One region of the Faecalicatena fissicatena genome, then DNA from elsewhere that is predicted to be linked to it. Evidence: a T-box and tRNA genes for the amino acid it is inferred to sense, from the RefSeq annotation. Region 1 holds a T-box; the other holds one or more tRNA genes.
The links. A T-box is a leader RNA that pairs with one kind of tRNA and senses whether it is charged. The one in region 1 lies ahead of proS (proline--tRNA ligase), so its partner is inferred to be a tRNA-Pro.

Region 1 (6,436 bases):
ATTTTTCCGGGTAAATGAGACGCACCTTCAGGTACTCCACCTCCGCCTCCGCAAGGGGTCGTATGGCGCTGTAGGCGTCCAGCATGTGGTTTCCCGTCTTTACGTTCCACCCGTGCTTCTCCATGGCTTTCCGCAGAAAATAGTAGAGATCTTCCATCTGGATGCCCACCCTGCACCTGTCAAAATTGGTGGTGGCATATCCGCCCGCCATGACAAAGATATTGTGATAATTATAATCCCCGTGGATCATGGTATTATTCTGCACAGAGTCCTTCCATATTTTCCCAAAATCCAGGCGCTCCAGCTCCCCCGATGCCCCCAGGGCCCACTCGAACATCCCCTCAAAGCACCGCAGGAATTCCAGCTCAAACTCCCCTTTTGGCGACTGCGCTCTCATAAAGCGGCGGATCTTTTTCAGCTCCCGGTTGTGTCTGTCATACTCCTTTTTCAGCCCCTCCGGCTCCCCGGGAGAGCCGTCCTCCTCCGCCTCCGGGCAGGGCGGTACCTGCCGCATAAACCGGTGCAGGTGGGCCAGATTAGCAGTCCCCTCCAGGAGTTCCCGGCTTTTCCGGATATCGCACTCCCGCCCTCTGAACCACTGCTTCAGTATATAGGTCCGCCCCTCGGGGGAGGTGGAGAGAAGGTCGCCCTCGCAGTTGGCCACAGGCAGGTCCGTCCGCATACTCCCCTCCCGGTACAGATGGAGTCCCACATGCCGCATCAGGAAGGCATGACGCCTGGACACCCCCGCCTCCCGGAGCAGAAAAAGTCCCTGGTCTGTATCACAAAAAAACGCACCCCTTGTTTTGCGGGTGCTCTTTACATTGATTGGATATTGCTCCAATATACTCAATTCGTAATCCTGCATATTACCGTCCCCTGCACTCTTCCAATATCATGTTCTGTTTAATGTATGACAGCGGAGACGGTAATATGCCTGTTCCTCTTTTACTTCTTTTTCTCTTTCGCCAGAGCCAGCAGCCTCTCCTTCCCGTTGAGCTCCGGCTCCCGGATCACTTCCTCCAGGAGCCCCTGAAGGATCTCCCCCAGCTCCTTTCCCGGCCGGAAGCCGGCCTCTATGAGATCCCTGCCGTTGACCGCCAGGTCCTTCAGCGTGACGCAGTCGCGGCGTTCAAGAGCCTCCCTGTAGAGTCTCTCCACCCCCTCTATGTCCGCCAGCTTCTCCTCCCGGCGGTACGGGCTCTGGGCCAGCACGTCCGCCCGGCGCACCTCCAGGTACAGGGGGAAAAGATCCAGGCCGATCCGGTTCATAGCCCTCCTCACGTATTTCCCCTGGACCGGCATCCGGTAATCATGGTACTTCACAAGGGTCGCCACGTTTTTCAGCGTCTCATTGTCAAACTTCAGGCGGCGCATGACCTCCCTCGTGATCTCCTCGCTGCGCAGGGCGTGCTTTTTAAAGTGGGCAGTCCCCTCTTCATCCACAGTCTTCAGATCCGGCTTTCCCATGTCGTGAAACAGCATGGTGAGCCGCAGCACCTTGTCCGGCCGCACGTTCAGAAGAGCGTGGAGAGTGTGCTCACCTACCGTGTACATGTGGTGAGGCGTCTCCTGGGTGGTGGCCATGATCCTGTCGAACTCCGGCAGGAACCAGGCGGTAATCCCCAGCTCCCAGGCGGTTCGGAGCATATCCGGCCTGCCGGACAGGAGGATCTTCAGAAGCTCCGTCTGGATCCGCTCCGCGCTGATCTTCTGCAGCGTGGGGGCCAGCGCGCGCATCCCCTCCCGTGTCTCCTCCTCCAGTTCAAAGCCCAGCTGGGCCGCAAAGCGAACGCCCCGCAGGATCCGCAGGGCGTCCTCCCGGAATCGCTCTCTTGCATTGCCCACACAGCGGATCACGCCCCGCTCCAGATCCTCCAGGCCGCCAAAGATGTCCACCAGCCCCTCCTCGTCGCTGTAGGCCATGGCGTTGATGGTGAAGTCCCGGCGCAGCAGATCCTCCCGCAGATTTCTCGTAAAGGTCACCTCCGTGGGGTGGCGGCTGTCCTCGTAGGCTCCGTCGATCCGGTAGGTGGTCACCTCAAAGCCCTCCCCCTCCAGGAGCACGGTCACGGTCCCGTGCTGGATCCCGGTGTCAAAGGTCCTGGAAAACAGCTCCTTTGTCTGCTCCGGCAGAGCGGAGGTGGTGATGTCCCAGTCCCCGGGCTCCCTCCCCAGGATGGAGTCCCGGACGCACCCGCCCACGGCCCAGGCCTCAAAGCCCGCGCCCCGCAGCGTGCGGATGATCTCTTTTACCTTGTCCGGCATGGAAATGTATATCTTTCTGGCGCCATTCATATCTATCAGTCCTTTACCCTCTGTTATCATGTCTCTATCATAGCCCATTTCCCGTTTTAGGCGCAAGACAAGGGGCGGAAGTTTTTGTCCTTCCGCCCCTGTATCCTGTCTTTTCTGTATGGTTTCTCCCGCTTTTTCCGGGCTCTGCCCGGGAAAGCAAAAGGCGGGGATTAGTAGGATTTGCCCCAGTATGCCATGTGCTTGGCCGGCTTGCCGCACCAGATACACTTGTCGGAGATGAACTCCTCGTCCTCGATAAGGCATCTTGTGGCAGCGCCGCCTGTGGCGTACTTCACTTCGCCCTCGCACTCCGGATCTCCGCACCAGCAGGCCTTTACAAAGCCTCTGTTGGCCTTGAACTTCTCCACCATCTCATCCATGGTTGTGGCTGTGTCGATGTGGTTGTTCAGGAACTTCTCGGCCTTCTTGTACATATCCTGCTGGATGGTCTCCAGGATCTCACGCAGCTTTCCTGCGATCTCGTCGAGAGACACAACGATCTTCTCTCTTGTATCCCTGCGGACTACCACTACCTGGTTCTTCTCGATATCCTTCGGTCCGATCTCGATACGTGTGGGGATACCCAGCATCTCCTGCTCGGAGAACTTCCAGCCTGTGCTCTTGTCGGAGTCGTCGATCTTTACCCTGTATCCGGCTTTCTTCAACTCATCCAGCAGTGAGAAGGCGCGGTCCAGCACTCCCTCCTTGTGCTGTGCGATGGGGATGATGCGGCACTCTACAGGAGCCACGTGAGGCGGCAGAACCAGTCCGCTGTCATCGCCGTGAACCATAATGATGGCGCCGATACTTCTTGTGGACCATCCCCAGGATGTCTCGTACACGCTCTGGAGCTGGTTGTTCTTATCCAGGTACTTGATGCCGAAGGCGTCCGGGAAGCCGCTTCCGAAGAAATGGCTGGTGGCTGACTGGAGCGCCTTTCCGTCGTGCATCAGAGCCTCGATTGTGTAGGTGTCCTGAGCGCCGGCGAACTTCTCATGCTCTGCCTTTCTTCCGGACACGAAGGGGATCGCCAGCGTCTCTCTGTAGCAGTCCTCATATACGTGGAACATCTGGATGGTGCGGGCCTCTGCCTCCTCGTATGTGGCGTGGATCGTGTGTCCCTCCTGCCACAGGAACTCTCTTGAGCGAAGGAAGGGCCTTGTTGTCTTCTCCCAGCGAAGCACGGAGTTCCACTGGTTCCACACCTTGGGAAGGTCTCTGTAGGATTTGACAGTCTTTGCCCAGAGGTCGCAGAACAGTGTCTCAGACGTAGGACGGATGCAGAGGCGCTCCTGCAGTCTCTCCATGCCTCCGTGTGTCACCCAGGCTACCTCAGGCGCAAATCCCTCGATGTGATCTGCCTCCTTCTCCAGAAGACTCTCCGGAATGAGCATGGGCAGGCATACATTCTCCACACCTGTCTCCTTGAAACGTCTGTCCAGATCCGCCTGGATCAGCTCCCAGATGGCGTAGCCGTTGGGAAGGTAGTTCAGACATCCCTTTACGCTTGAGTAGTCGCACAGCTCAGCCTCCCGAACCACATCTGTGTACCACTGCGCAAAGTTCTCATCGCGGGAAGTGATATTTTTTACCAGTTTCTTTTCATTTGCCATGACTTTTTTCTCCTTTTTTTCTCGATTTTTCTGCGGAGGACTTCTGATCCTGGGAAATAAAAAATCGCCGGACCTCTCGTCTCCCCGAAAAAGGGACCGAAAAGTTCGGCGGTACCACCCTAATTAACTGCAGCCCTTCTGCAGTTCTCTCTGGCTGTCATTAACGCTGACATGACGCTGTATTTTCATACAGAGGCTCCAAGGTAGGTTCATGATACCCGTATACAGGGAACTCTCAGCCGCAGGATCCCTTCTCTGTGTGCACCGGTCTTACCATTACTATTCCTCTTCACTGCCAGTCCTGCCTTCCGCAGCCATCACTGCCGGCAGGTATGCTTTTGTCTGAATATATCAGTTAAACAGAATTTTAGCGAATACAGTTTTATTTGTCAAGGGGTGAATTTTCCGCCGGCCCATCTGCCTTGAGCCCCTGCGGCCGAAATGCTATAATAACTCCAAATTGTTTTATTACAAAAGGAAGGAGGGACTGAAAATGTCTCAGACCCACACCATACACCCACACCCGGGCCAGAGCCCCCAAAGCTCCTGGAGTATCCTCTACGAGGACGGGGACATCCTGGTCTGCGCCAAGCCCCACGGCCTGCCCGTCCAGAGCCGCCGGGCGGGCTCGCCGGACCTGGAGAGCCTGCTGAAGACCCATCTGGTCCGCCAGGGACAGAAGCCCTACCTGGCTGTCATCCACCGGCTGGACCAGCCTGTCTCCGGCCTTCTTGTCTTCGGGAAGACGAAAAAAAGCACCTCCTCGCTGAATGCCCAGCTCACAGGCGGTTCCTTCGGGAAGCATTACCGGGCGCTTGTGGACCGCTGTCCGCCCGCCCCCTCCGGCACGCTCCAGGACTATCTTGTAAAGGACGGGCGCTCCAACACCTCCCGGGTCTGCTCTCCGGACACCCCCGGCGCAAAAAAGGCAGTCCTTGAGTACCGCACCGTCTCAGGGGAGTCCTCCTTTTTTCCGAACGCCAAAGAGGGGCAGACAGAGCTGGAGATCCACCTCCTGACCGGCCGCCACCATCAGATCCGGGTGCAGCTTGCCCACCTGGGATGTCCCCTGGCAGGGGACACCAAGTACAACCCGTCAGCCCTCTCCCCGGGCTCCTGGCAGGTGCTGAAGCTGTGCGCCTTCCGGCTGGAATTTCTCCACCCGGTCACCGGAAAGAAAATGCAGTTCTGCCTGGAGCGGGACGTGTAAGCCCCTCTTACCCGTCGATGGGCTCCTGCTCCAGGGCCGCGAAAAAGAGCTCGTAGGCGTCGTTCTGCCCGTCCAGGAGAGGAGAATTCTCTCCGCCGCCGTTGGTGCTCCTCTTAATCTCGGCGTAGAATTCCTCCCCCGCGTTCACCAGCTCCATCTCGTATATCTCATATCCCAGCTCCCGGCACTTCCGGCAGAAGGCCCCCAGGGGATCGTCCTCCTCCCTGGTGGCCAGCAGAGCCTCCTTGAGCTCCGGGTCCTGATGGGCCCTGTGCTGCAGCTCCTCCAGCATTTCCATAGTCGTTGCCATATCTATCTCTCCTTTCTGTCTCCCTCATCAGTCCTGTATCCGCACAGGCATTTCCAAATCCGTCCTCCAGAAAGCTGGAGGACCGCACGATAATAGGGCTCTGCCCGAAATACTCCAGTATGGAGCGGAACTTCTCCCGGATATTCGGGGGAAATTCGCCTGCCAGCAGGGCCTCTCTGAGCTCCTTCGCCCGGCTGAAATAGCCCTCCTGGGTCCTCTGGGCAATCCGCAGCTCCCAGCAGCTGTTGGACACAATATAGGTGTAAAACACATCCGACCCAATGTAGAAAGAGTCATGGGGCTCCAGGTACGCCCCTCACCCGGGCAGCTCCTTCCGGACAATCTTGCGGGCCAGCAGCATCCCGCAGGCCTTGCCCCCTATGGAGCCGCTCCCCGCCATCCTGGTCGCGGAGAGGCTGTCGAAGACATAGAAAGCCTCCCTTCCATTTTCTGTGATACAGTTATAGATGTCAACCGTAAAAGCCTCAAAACCTTTATCCGGGTCAAACTCCCGGATCTTAAGTCCCGGCCGGGGTGCCAGCAGGGGCTCATGCCCGGCGAACTTCATATAGACAGTAGTCCGGCCGTCGGCGATGGCCCGCTCCGCAAAGGGCTCCGCAAAATACCGGAACTGGTCCAAGCTCTTTACCCTCCACACAACATTGTCCCCAAGCCGAAAGTTGTCCAGAAGCCGGTCTACGTCCGGAAAACCGCTTAAAATCCTGTCAAACGCACTCATATTCTGTCCCTGCCTTCCCGCATCTGGCTATCTCCATCTTTTCATCTGCCATTCCACCTGCTGCCCTATGGCTGCCCCGGCCGCCTACGCCGGGGCGTCTCCCTTGGGCTGCCAAAAAGGCGCCGGGAAATCCCTCTCCGGATTTCCGCAGCGCCTTTGCTGTCCGCTGGTCACTCACACCAGCCTTAGTTTTCTTTTACTTCCAATCTATGGATCAGGCCATCTCCGGCTCGGCTTCCGCCTCCTGGCTCAGCGCCTCCTCGTAC
Region 2 (6,436 bases), on a different contig from region 1:
CCCGACGCCCTGGCGGAGATCGTGTTGATCGTCCTGGCGGTCAAGTTCGACAACTCCCTCGTCCCCTCCTCAAAGGAGGACATCGAGCGGACCATCGACGCCCTCATCCTGCTGCTGGAGAAGGGGACGGAAAATCCGGCGGGATCGCTGAATTTTTTGAAGAGCCCGCTGTCATAGGAAAGGAGCTGCCTTATTATGTATTACAAAGAATTCCGGGGAAACAGGATTTCCGCACTGGGTCTGGGAAGTCTGCGGCTCCCCACCGTGTCCGGGAACACCTCCTCCATTGACCGCGCAAAGGCAATGGAGGTGATCGATCAGGCTTTCACTGAAGGGATCAACTTTTTTGACACTGCCTTTACCTACCACAAGACTGACTCCGAGACATTTCTCGGAGAGGCATTGTCCCGCTATCCCCGAGACAGCTACTATCTGTCCTCCAAGTTTTATGTGGGAGCCCGGACTGATCTGGATCATGTCTTTGAGGAACAGCTTGCCCGCTGCCAGACAGAGTATTTTGACTTTTACATGCTGCACAGCGTGCAGGAACAGTTTCTCGACGACTATACGGATCCGGCGCGGGATTATATCGGCTATCTGCTCAGGCAGAAGGAAGCCGGCCGCATCCGCTATCTCGGCTTTTCCTCCCATGCGGCGCCGGAGGGGCTGGAAAAATTTCTTCAGTGGTATCCTGGCTTTGACATGGCTCTGATCCAGCTCAATTACCTGGACTGGACAATGCTGGACGGCAGACGTCAATACGAGATCCTGACTGAACACAACATTCCGGTCTGGGTCATGGAGCCCCTGAAGGGCGGCCGCCTTGTACACTTAAGCCAGGAGGCGGAGGACATCCTGCGGGCCGCCGCCCCGGAGCAGTCAATTCCCTCCTGGTCCTTCCGCTATCTGATGGGGCTGGACAATGTGCAGTGCGTTCTCAGCGGCATGTCCTCTCCCCAGGAGGTTCACGCAAATGCAGAGGTATTCCGGGAGGGCAACACTCTCTCCCCAGCGGAGCACACAGCGCTGGACAGGGCGGTAAATGCTTTCCGGGATTCCTTTGGCGTCCCCTGCTCCTCCTGCCGCTACTGCTGCCCCGTCTGCCCGGCTGATCTGGATATCCCGGCTCTGATCCAGGGCTACAATGAGCTCACTGTCGGCGGGGAGCCGTGGAAGCTGTTCCATCTGACGCAGATCAAAGGCCCCATGGCCTGTCTCCAGTGCGGTGCCTGCGCGAAGAGGTGTCCCCAGAGGATCGACATTCCCGCTGTCATGAAACAGTATGCGGCGCTGCGCTGATCTGAGACCGCCGGAGTGATCTGTCGTTGGCAGAAGCCGAAAAAGGAGAGGCCGAAATTGGTCTCTCCTCTCTCATTTCTATTTTCTTCGCTTGCTTTCCTTGTCTGCTTTTCCGCAAATTCAAGCGATAAGATTGTTCGATCCGGATTAAAACGTTCTTCTATGGTATCACAGTCCCCAGTATACTCTCGTCTTCGACAGAGACATAGGACTCCTCATCCAATTTCAGGCAATATTTAAGTCAACAGATTTGCATCCTCAAAAGAAAGAAAAAAAATTTAAAAAAGTGCTTGCATTTTTGGAAAAGCCTGCTATAATAATATTTGTTCGCTGAACAAAACGAACACAGAAGCTTAGTAATGCGGATTGGTGTAATGGCAGCACAGCAGACTCTGACTCTGTTAGTAGAGGTTCGAGTCCTCTATCCGTAGTTCCTTGGCAGGGGCACCGGAACTTCTGTAAAAGGAAGTTTCGGTCAACATTAACGGAGTGTGGCTCAGCTTGGTAGAGCGCTACGTTCGGGACGTAGAGGTCGCAGGTTCAAATCCTGTCACTCCGATTTTTTCATGCAAAAATATAGGTTTTTCGGGTGTTGGCAAGCCGATATTTAAACAAACGTTCGTGTTACCTGGTGTTACCTCCACGGACGTAAAAATTAAAGGAGGAAATCTTGCACGTATGCTCCTTTCCGAAAAACTTTTTACCGGATAAAATTGAAAAGATGATATGAAGAAAAGGATCACTGCTCTTTCTGAAAGAGGTGATCCTTAATTTTTGTTCTTTGATCTTCCGACCAGATAATCCAGAGAGACTCCATAATAGTCAGCCAGCTTAATGAAGACTTCAATTGGAATATTGATTTTTCCCAATTCATATTTAGAATATGTGGTCTGCTTTATATTCAGATAATCAGCAATTTCCTGCTGTGTCTTATCATTATCTTCACGGAGATTCCGGATATTTTCAAATACCATGTCTTACTTACTTCCCTCAATTTTTCTCCATTATAAAAAAGTCTCGACACGACTATTGCATTTTAGTCTTATTACGACTATATTTGTTTTGAGAGTATCTTTAAGAATTGGCAAAAAGGGGAAAATACATATTAGCCTACATAGAGGATAATAGCGAAAATGGAATGGACAGAAGAACAATATAAACGTTTTGAAAAATTCATACTGGGCGATGATATGGATTTCTATGAAGAATATACAATTCATCTGACGGATGAGGAACAGAAAAAATTCTTCGCAGAAAATCCGGATTTTATGTCTGAATATCCGATCAGCCGAGATAAGATATATCTACTAAAAGACCCTATATACAGAGGTCTGATGCGGAAAATAAAAAAATATGAAAATAACACAAGGGATGAATAAAAGAACCCTGACAGGAAATTTCACTTTATAAGTCTGTCAGGGTGTTCATGATTTTTACGATGTTAAAATACTATCCGACTCCGCCTTTTCCTGCGTATTCGCCGCATTGGTGTTTCTCCGTTTGCTGTCCCGCCGTTTTCAATGACTGAACAGCAATTGGGGTATCGTTTCGGTATCATTTTTTCATTTTCGCCTATCGCCATAAGACTTTTTGACGGCAGTTATCATCAGTTGAGGTTTATCTTATCTACAGTGCAAGACGACGGTTTGGTACGGTTTCGTTATCATTTTGAAATGATTTATCTGGACGGCCTCTTCCTTTCTTTTTTCTGTTACGAAGTAACATCACAAATAGGAGAGCCGACAGTCCTGTCAGGATCTGCCTTTTGTGCTGCGTTTCACTTTTCAGTGGACGCTAATATTCTGCTAAAGAGGCAGATTATCGAGGGTATGGGGAATCGAAATCCCCATCAAGATCACAACCCCAAAAGGGAAGAGCAAATTCATAACATGGATTTCGGTATTACCGGGGTGGATCTTGCTCTTAAAAATATACTCTCCACCTTCTAAGAAAATATTAAACTGTTGACAAATATATTGTCAAAGCTTATTCTATATACAGACAGGAGGTGCGAATATGGAAGAAATAATTCGTATGCAAGACAATCTACTTTTAATTCGACGCACCGTTGGTTGGACAGCCGAAAAATTTGGTGAGAAAATCGGTGTTACTCGTCAGACCATCAACAATATTGAAAGCGGTCGCAACAAGCTGACCAAGACACAGTATATTGCCATGAGAAGCGTTCTTGACGCAGAAATGGCACAGGCACCTGAAGACACCGAAATGCTCAAGGTTTTGTTGGATGTTCTTGTAGATCACCCAGAGAACTATAGCACTGAAAATAGAGAGGAGCTTTTGGCGAAGGCAAACATGATGGCCCCTTCTATTCTTGCAGGAACTACTACCCGCGCTGATGTCTCCAAAGAATGGATGAAAGCCGCTGGTATAATTGTCGGCGGGGCAGCTCTTTTGGGGCCGTTAGGTCTTGGAGCGGGAATTGCTGCCATAAACGCTTGGCTTGTCAAGGCAGTCGCATCAGGCAAAAAGAAGCCGACATTGAAGGAGAAAAAAGATGGGTAATTATATAAAAAAGAAAAAGGAAATGGTATTCCAAAGTGTTGACTCCCTTCAGCAAGTAGTAAATGTTGTAAACGAAGCAGCAGCAGCCCTTAACGACACTAAACGAACCATCAAGGGAAGTGCTATTCCAGAGGTTCTTGCAGGAGCCCTTGGAGCAGGCATTGGTGGTGTGGGGTCTTTTGCCGCCCTTTATAGTTTGGGTGCCGTAGGTCTCTCTGCTGCTGGTATTACTTCTGGCTTAGCAACTGCTGGTACTATCGTGGGCGGTGGTATGGTAGCGGGCATTTTCGTTCTGGCGGCTCCTATTGCCGTGTTAGCATCTGGAGGTGTCGGTGTTGCCTCTCACCTTAAGAACAAACAACTGCGGCAGGAAAAGGAACGTCTGTACAAAGAAGTCCTTGCTCGTCATGAAGCTATCATCCAGGCTTTGAAGGACGAGGCTGATGCAGACAAGGAACGTCTTGATTACCTGCAGAGTCTCAACATCTTACTCCAACAGGCAGTTAAGGATTTGAGCCACGATTTGGGTGTCGCATAAGGGAGTGTTTCTATGGGAAAGCGAATTAAATTACAAAACATAAACTTTGCCAAGGTCGGAGATGGTGTAGGTAATGTAGCCAAAGATGTAGTAAAATTCATCGGAAACCACAAGGAAGAGTTCCTTGGTGGTGGTTTACTCCTGGCAGTTGCTGATAGCATCAGGGTGCGGCTTAGTCGTAAAAAGGATCAGAAAGCTTTTGAGGAAAGTTCCGTTAAACAACAGAAGGTTACACGTAAGCACGAGGCTGAAATTAACGCACTACGGACAGAGGCAGAACAAGCCCATGAGGCCAACAGGTACATTGATCAGCTTGAGCAAATCGTAAAGAATATTACTGAAGGAGGAGGTGGTAGCAAGTGAGCAAGTTTAAGTACACAGAATTTGAGAAACAGATGAATTCTGTTCTGAAGCATCAAGACGAAGCACTTGCAGACATTCGCTTTCCGTCCTCGGATGAGACGAATGCTACGATTGCGAGGGCAGAGGCGTTGCTTCGAAACCTTGGATACCAACCAGAACAACTTAAAGAATTGTCACCCATTCAGCAACTGAGAAAAGTCATGGTTGTTCCTACTTGGGAAGAACTGTGTGCTGAGGCAGAAAGACACGTTGGCACAGACTGTGAATTGGAGTCAATTTTCACAGAGGAAGAACTGCGGAGTAATGAACTTGCTATTCACCAACTTAACGAAGAGTTCAACGTTCTTCATCGTCTAGATGCATTTGATATCAGTATAGCTGCCCTTGCCGGACTGGTTGGTGCTGCTGTAGATATTTTGCTTGTTGGAATACCTATCAAAACTCCCGAGGGTTTGAAAGGTGGGCCACTTGCAAACTATGTACGGGACTATTTTGACAAAAAGTTCCCTGAAGAAGAAATGCAAAAACTCGCGAACTCGAAGGTTAGCAAGGTTCCGTATGACGCCCAGGATAACAGGCACACCACCATCCGAGTAGAGGGACTCTCTGCCTACTATCACAGACTTCTCCAGTTGGGGCATGACCCTATTTTAGGATTTATATTTGGTGTCGCAGATATTCTAACTGGCAGGATGACGACTATCGACAAAGCTGGAAACATTGTATCCCAAGTGATGGAAAACTACGCTGACCGCAAGGAATCCGATATCTTTGCAGCTTTGGCAAAACAGGTCATCCACTTCAAGTCGGATGTTACTACATCGATGGGACTGCCTGCACCTTTGATGAGTCTGTTTAATCTTCTTCAGTTTAGTAACATTGGAGAAGAAGAACAGACTATTGCCGAAATCGTCCAAGGAATGTACTATGAGGGATACGATTTCATACACTTCTGCTCCATGTCAATCCCCGCAATGATTGTTGAAGTCATTGTTCGTTTAGGGTATGCTTTTAAGCGAATCAAGGAAGGCCATGCGGTAAAGGATTCCATTCCACTGTCCCTGAATAGAGAGAAGCATCCCAAGTTGGCGACAATGTTGTTTATTGCCCATGCCGGAGCAACAGCCGCAAATGCTGGAAAAGTCTATTTCACTCAAAATCCTGTTGCAATTAACTATCCTCAGTGGATTGCTTTTGCTAAGTACTCGTACGGTCAACTTAAGTGGGTTTTACTTGAGAAACCGACGTTACGGGATACGTATGTGAGAGGGAAAATCAATGAGGAACTGGATGCCGTTCTTGCTGAAGCGAATGCAACCTTTGATAGGTTTGCCGAAGACTACATAGTGGTTTTCAATTGAGATGAGGATGCCTTATATGAAAAAGACGCTCACCCAGAAGCTGATTGCCTATTACGAGCAACTCTGCCACGATAGAAATTTTAATTTAATCATACTTAGGAGGAAATATTATATTGAATATAGACAACGATGCATATTGTAATAAATTAAGGGAGCATTCAAATGAACTTATAAAGAGAGACGGGAAAATTTTAGTTGATTTATTATTGCATATTCATGACAGTGCGGTAAATTTGTCATTAATCCCATTTTGTGCCTTATATTGTAGATCAGTAAAAGAATTTTGGGGTGTAGAAGATTTAGAATCTGATACTGAAAAAGAAGTGAAAGATATTCGTAATGGGTTGAAAAT

Region 2: it encodes a tRNA-Pro, which carries the amino acid that the T-box ahead of proS (proline--tRNA ligase) is inferred to sense. The anticodon was not compared.

The regions. Positions count from the first base shown of each region.
Region 1 covers NZ_JACLYY010000005.1:164,372-170,807, forward strand. The annotation lists gene H7U36_RS06960 (YutH/CotS family kinase-like spore coat protein) at 1-868, opposite strand, end outside; gene H7U36_RS06965 (CCA tRNA nucleotidyltransferase) at 949-2,328, opposite strand; gene proS (proline--tRNA ligase) at 2,469-3,911, opposite strand; T-box leader at 4,000-4,213, opposite strand; gene H7U36_RS06975 (RluA family pseudouridine synthase) at 4,405-5,121, shown strand; gene H7U36_RS06980 (hypothetical protein) at 5,129-5,401, opposite strand; gene H7U36_RS15505 (PEP/pyruvate-binding domain-containing protein) at 5,289-5,738, opposite strand; gene H7U36_RS15170 (hypothetical protein) at 5,748-6,170, opposite strand; gene H7U36_RS06990 (hypothetical protein) at 6,157-6,348, opposite strand; gene spoVG (septation regulator SpoVG) at 6,385-6,436, opposite strand, start outside.
Region 2 covers NZ_JACLYY010000002.1:327,258-333,693, forward strand. The annotation lists gene H7U36_RS03665 (TetR/AcrR family transcriptional regulator) at 1-177, shown strand, start outside; gene H7U36_RS03670 (aldo/keto reductase) at 196-1,299, shown strand; tRNA gene H7U36_RS03675 (tRNA-Gln) at 1,660-1,730, shown strand; tRNA gene H7U36_RS03680 (tRNA-Pro) at 1,785-1,858, shown strand; gene H7U36_RS03685 (helix-turn-helix domain-containing protein) at 2,067-2,273, opposite strand; gene H7U36_RS03690 (hypothetical protein) at 2,433-2,678, shown strand; gene H7U36_RS03695 (hypothetical protein) at 2,820-3,248, shown strand; gene H7U36_RS03700 (helix-turn-helix transcriptional regulator) at 3,316-3,822, shown strand; gene H7U36_RS03705 (hypothetical protein) at 3,815-4,360, shown strand; gene H7U36_RS03710 (hypothetical protein) at 4,373-4,723, shown strand; gene H7U36_RS03715 (hypothetical protein) at 4,720-6,084, shown strand; partial or broken gene H7U36_RS03720 (hypothetical protein) at 6,198-6,436, shown strand, end outside.